DNA from 2 places in the Bacillus sp. FSL R5-0422 genome. Region 1 is predicted to be linked to the other one. Evidence: riboswitches for the same ligand, from Rfam matches in the RefSeq annotation. Region 1 holds a riboswitch; the other holds the start of a gene.
What was found. A riboswitch is a leader RNA that binds a small molecule or an ion and turns the genes downstream of it on or off. The one in region 1 is predicted to bind thiamine pyrophosphate.

Region 2: it holds a riboswitch for thiamine pyrophosphate, as region 1 does, so the genes downstream of both, tenA (thiaminase II) here and thiC (phosphomethylpyrimidine synthase ThiC) in region 1, are expected to answer to the same signal.

What each region holds. Positions count from the first base shown of each region.
Region 1 is NZ_CP152014.1:2,373,362-2,376,531, reverse strand. It holds gene MKX52_RS12160 (LysE family transporter) at 9-641, opposite strand; TPP riboswitch at 879-987, shown strand; gene thiC (phosphomethylpyrimidine synthase ThiC) at 1,116-2,873, shown strand; gene MKX52_RS12150 (hypothetical protein) at 2,897-3,043, opposite strand.
Region 2 is NZ_CP152014.1:3,477,139-3,480,308, reverse strand. It holds gene MKX52_RS17845 (hypothetical protein) at 59-1,186, shown strand; TPP riboswitch at 1,243-1,346, shown strand; gene tenA (thiaminase II) at 1,434-2,120, shown strand; gene MKX52_RS17835 (ECF transporter S component) at 2,117-2,716, shown strand; gene MKX52_RS17830 (energy-coupling factor transporter ATPase) at 2,691-3,170, shown strand, end outside.

The DNA of each region.
Region 1 (3,170 bases):
GCCTTTTCTTAAAAATAAACCTTGATGCCCATATAAAATTCGTAAAAGAAATAACAGCCAAACCCTAGTAATAAAATACCAGCAATAATGGATGTCCATTTGATCATCGTTTGGTTCATCACTTTTCTTGTTAAGGATACAAGAGTGAGGAGACCGATGTCATGAAGGAGAATTCCTGCCAATATACCACCTGATGCTAGCATAAATTCAGATGAATCTGTTTTTGTATAGGCATCTGCCAGTACAGCACCGAATACAGAAACCCAAAACACAAGGTTTCCAGGAGATACCGCGACAAGCAAGCCGTTTCTGTACGTTTTTGCGAATGATTTATTGACTTTTTCGCCAGCTAAATGGATGTCTTGATCCGCATGTTTAATGGAATCGTATGCGAGAATCATTAAGAATATAGCTCCGATTAGCCAAAGCGGGATTTGGACAAATGGCAGTGATAAAAACTGAGCAAATCCAGCATATAAAGCCAAGATAAGTAAGAGATCGATGGTCATGCCGCCTGCTCCTACGGTTAAACCATGAAAGAAGCCGTTTTTTAATCCCTGTTTTGTCATTTCAACCGTGATCGCTCCGACTGGCAGAGCAATTGAGAATCCTACGACGATAAATGTGAGAAATGTTTGCAATCGACTAGAACTTCCTTTGAAAAAGTTTGTATAAAAATTCTCCGTTTAGATTAATTATACATAATAGGAGGAAAGGATCAATGATTATTTCAGTTTTTATCTAAATGGTTGGGATGGAGGGTGTATATCAATGTGTATATTAAGCTGGCTTTATTTCTTTTGTAGTGAAAAGGAACTATTTTCCTGAAACTTCTTTTTTTCATGGCATCGCTATGCTACACTGTTGTGGAAAATAATAAATGTGACTAGGGGTGCCCGAGGCTGGGCTGAGAGAGAAGTGTATACTTCTTAACCCTTTGGACCTGATCTGGCTCGTACCAGCGTGGGGAAGTTGAAGATGATACATGGGTCATTTACGGATGACATTCATGTTTATTTCTAACGACGAAACCAGGTTCTTTTCATAGAGCCTGGTTTTTTGCTGGTGCTGATTCCATCCTGTCCGGTGACAAGAAGAGAAGGAGAGAACAGCAAATGAAAGAAAAGAAAAATATCCCAACAACTCAATCGTTATTATCAAGCTTTGACGGCAGCCGAAAGGTGTATGAGAAAGGGTCAAGACCTGACATTTTAGTGCCAAAAAGAGAAATTGCCCTCACGCAAACGGTGACGCAGGCAGGAATGATTCAAAATGAACCAATTCGTGTGTACGATACGAGTGGTCCTTACACGGATGAGCATGCCCATATCGATGTGACAAAAGGGCTTAACCGTCTGAGAGCAGCATGGGTCGAAGAAAGGGGAGATACAGAAAGCTATGAAGGGCGCCATGTAAAACCTGAAGATAACGGCTATCGCTCTAGAAACGGGTCTCATCAGCATATTCATACTGATTTTCATCATAAGCCGCTTCGTGCAAAACAAGGTGCCTGTGTGACGCAAATGCACTATGCAAAAAAAGGTATTGTCACGCCTGAAATGGAGTTCATCGCCTTAAGAGAAGGGCTAAGCCCTGAGTTCGTGAGAGAGGAAGTTGCCAGCGGAAGAGCTGTCATTCCAGCGAATATTAACCATCCTGAAAGTGAACCGATGATTATCGGAAGGCATTTTCATGTCAAAATCAATGCGAACATTGGCAATTCAGCTGTGACATCATCCATTGATGAAGAAGTTGAAAAAATGACATGGGCGATCAGATGGGGGGCAGACACCATGATGGATCTGTCTACAGGAAAGGATATTCATACAACGAGGGAATGGATCATACGGAATTGTCCAGTCCCAGTAGGCACCGTTCCCATTTATCAGGCGCTTGAGAAAGTGAATGGCGTGGCAGAAGATTTGACGTGGGACGTGTACAGAGACACATTAATTGAACAAGCAGAGCAAGGAGTAGACTACTTCACGATTCATGCGGGCGTGCGGTTAAGGTATATTCCTCTGACAGTCGACCGGGTGACTGGTATTGTTTCAAGAGGCGGTGCCATTATGGCAAGGTGGTGTCTTGCTCATCATCAAGAGAATTTCCTTTATACCCACTTTGAAGACATTTGTGAGATTATGAAAACGTATGATATTGCTTTTTCACTTGGAGATGGGCTTAGACCAGGATCAATAGCTGATGCCAATGATGAAGCGCAGTTTGCAGAGCTAGAAACGTTAGGTGAATTGACAGAGATCGCATGGAAACATGATGTACAGGTGATGATTGAAGGACCTGGACATGTTCCAATGGATAAAATCAAAGAAAATGTGGACAAGCAAATGGAGATTTGCAAAGAGGCACCATTTTATACATTAGGGCCTCTTACAACAGATATTGCTCCGGGATATGATCATATTACATCTGCCATCGGCGCAGCTATGATCGGCTGGTATGGAACAGCGATGCTATGCTATGTAACGCCAAAGGAGCATTTAGGGCTGCCGAACAAAGAAGATGTAAGAGAAGGTGTGATCGCTTATAAAATTGCCGCTCATGCTGCTGATCTAGCGAAAGGACATCCTGCTGCTCAAAAGCGCGATGATGCTTTATCGAAAGCAAGGTTTGAATTTAGATGGCGTGACCAATTCAACCTGTCAATTGATCCAGAAAGAGCGATGGCGTTCCATGATGAAACATTGCCTGCTGAAGGCGCTAAGACTGCCCATTTCTGCTCGATGTGCGGACCGAAGTTTTGTAGCATGAAAATTTCCCATGATATTCGCAATCAATCAGAAGAAGTGAAAAAAGAGATGGAGAAAAAGGCGAAGGAGTTTATCAGCGGAGGAAGTCAAATATATTCATCCTAAAAAAGAACCTACGGGGCTTTATATCAGATCACGGAAAAGGCTTTTCTTAAGAGGTGGAAAAATGCCTTTAATGCAACCCCTATCATGTCCAGACTTGGAATGAGGGCATCTGTTAAATGAAACAAGACTGTTTGTCTTTCTGGAGATGTTCGTTTCTTTTTCCGTTTCATAAAGAAAACCTCCTTTTTAAATAATATACTTCTTTGCAAAGAAGAGAGATAGAGATGTTGTTTGAATTTAAACAAAATTTAAACTTCTTGTGTTTGAAAGGAAAGAAGGAGGGGAAACGAGTTGAGT
Region 2 (3,170 bases), 1.1 Mb from region 1:
ATAATGGTAAAATATTCACAGGGTATAAAACCCAAATTAGGAAAAAGGGGATGTTCCTGTGAGAGCTTTTTATGGAAAAATGACTGCCGCTTTATTATCCATTCTACTCGTCACAACAGGTTTATTTTCACCAGCATTAAAAGCAGAAGAAGCACCGAAAACAGATGGTAAATTATCACCACTGACGGAAAAAGCCATTCAGCAAGTGCAAGACTCGTTTTTGAAGCAGGATGAAGGAACCGCTATCAAACAGAAACAGTTAAAAAAATCTTTTAAAGTAGATAAGAAAAATGGAATCAGTATCAAACGAAAAGCCGCTAAAGATGGCAAGATGCGTACATCTTCCGTTCGCTCCATTGATGGATTAGCCATCAACCAATCAGTTGTCTTATCAGAGGACGACCCAGTCGATTTATGGTTGTTAAGTACGACTTCACCTCAGGCACTCATCAGCCGAATTACCTCATCAAATCCCGATTATTTCGTACAATTATTTGTTGTTGATTATGAAACTGGACAAGCTTATCCGACGGACTTGATTCAGCCAGCAGGCAGTCTCCTTGGTTTGACCAATTTACCAGCAGGTGACTACGCATTCGGTATCACAAGCGATGGAGATTTTGGAGACTCTTACACACTACTAGTGAATGCAAAAAACCCACCCAATTTCACAGGGGCTGTTTCCCTCTCTTCCACCTTGCAATACTTTGTAGCTGAGTATGCCAATGGGGATGTTTTCGCTAATGGTACAAAAGTGTATAACAAACAATCGAAGACCGCCGATTATAAATGGGAGCGTGTATTTTATTTCTCATATGACGGAAAATATGATCAGAGAACCCATTCTGTTGAAAGTGTAAAAGTGAAAAGTATCTCGGCACCAGTATCGTACTCTGCTCCTTATGCGAGTTCATCTGAGGCCATTCTCGTCTACTTAGATGTAGAGACATTATTTATGTATCATGAATCATCGTTTGCTAGCGGACAATTCTACCATAGTAGCTTTGTTGATACACTTGGAAAGACAACGCCAAGACGTTTAGATATAGATGACATGACAAATTACGGCGATCATATTTTAGCTGTTGATTTGAAAACAGGAAAACCAATTGATTTCTTCAGTGTCCTTAATTTTTACTATGCTGCGGGGATCGAGAAGCTGCCTACGATCAGAACGTTGAATTAAGAAAGGCGGTTGACAGCAAATCTCCACATGTGTAGAGTAAAGATAATTAAATGACAAAAGTCCACTAGGGGAGTCATGTATGACTGAGACAAGAGGAAATCTTGGACCCTTTGAACCTGATCTAGTTTGTACTAGCGGAGGGAAGTGGAGCTGGACCTCGTCTTATTCATGATTGAATCGATAAGAAGGCCGCTCCATTTGGGGTGGCTTTTTCATTTATTCTACTGAAGAAGAGGAGGCTTTTTTTATGACATTTTCAGCGCAATTAAGAGAAGAAACAGAACCATTATTTGAAGCCATTTATCAGCATCCGTTTGTCAGGGGACTGGCAGAAGGAAAGCTGGAAAAGAAGCAGATCATTCATTACGTCAAACAAGATGCAGAATATTTACAGGCTTTTATTAAAATTTATGCAGCGGCTCTTAGCAGATGTACAGACAAAGAAGATATTGCTTTTTTCCATCAGCAGATTGCATTTGTACTAGATAGTGAGACACACCCTCACCAAAACCTTTGCCGAGTGGCAGGTGTATCATATGATGGGCTCCAAGGTGCCCCGCTTGCTCCGAGTGCTCATCACTATATTCATCACATGCTACAAGTCGCCAAGGAAGGCACGCTTGGAGAAATGATCGCTGTTCTGCTTCCATGCCCTTGGACATATTGGGAAATTGGGAAACGAATGCTCACAGATGTGCAGCCCGACCCGTCACATCCGTTTTATGAGTGGATCACATTTTATGGAGGGTTAACCGACTCTATTACGGTGGAGCTTTGCAAACGGCTCGATCAGCTGGCGGAAGCAGCAAGTGAGAAGGAAAAGGAAAAAATGAAACAGCACTTTATCTTAAGCTGTCAACTAGAGTACAAGTTTTGGGACATGGCGTTTACGGTGGAAGAGTGGCCAGTTCCATTGGAGGTGCATTCATCATGACATGGAAGATGAAAGAAGTTGTCCTTGCTGTCATTTTATCCGTTGCATGCGGTGTCATCTATTTAGGGTGGTCCACACTTTACTTGCCCATTACAGCACTTGTTGGCCCCGCAGGAGGGAACATCATGTTTGGCATTTGGGTGATTGCTAGTCCAATCGTCGCGTATATCATCCAAAAGCCGGGAGCTGCCCTGATCGCAGAAACAGCCGCTGCCGCTGTGGAATTACTAACAGGCAGCCACTTCGGTCTTTCAGCCTTGCTGATTGGTGTATGCCAAGGACTTGGGGCAGAAATCGCCTTTGCTCTTTTTGGATATAAACGATATCGTATGTGGACACTGATGTTGTCAGGTGCCTTTGCGGCTGTTGGAGCAATGGCTTACAGCCTCGTTGCAAATGGCTTTGGTTATTACACACCTCAAGTTCTACTCATCACACTCATAACTCAAATTATTAGTGGAATGATACTGGGCGGATGTTTAGCCAAAGTTGTGGTAGACACATTATCTAAAACCGGTGTACTGAATCAATATGCCATCATGAAAGAAAAAAGAAACAAAGGTGAACAGCATGAATTCATTTCTCGCGTGCAATAATCTCACTGTCCGTTTTTATGAACAGCCTCAGCCCGTTTTGCATCAAGTCTCTCTGTCCATTCAAAAAGGAGAAAAGGTGCTTATTTTAGGACCAAGCGGAAGCGGTAAATCAACGCTCATCTCGGTTCTGGCTGGCATCATTCCAGAACATTTAGAAGCGGATATGCAGGGCGAAGTGATATTGCAAAGACATACAGGCGTCATGTTTCAGGACCCTGATTCCCAGTTTTGTATGCATCGTGTCAATGAAGAAATTGCCTTTAGCTTAGAGAACCGCTCCGTCCCTCGCGACGAGATGGATGATATCATTCAACAGCTCATGCAAAAAGTCCAACTCGAAGTCGATCCGAATACAGACATTCACACATTATCTGGCGGTATGAAGCAGCGATTGGCGCTTGCTTGTTTATTAGCTTTAGAGCCAGATGTGCTGTTCTTTGATGAACCGACCGCA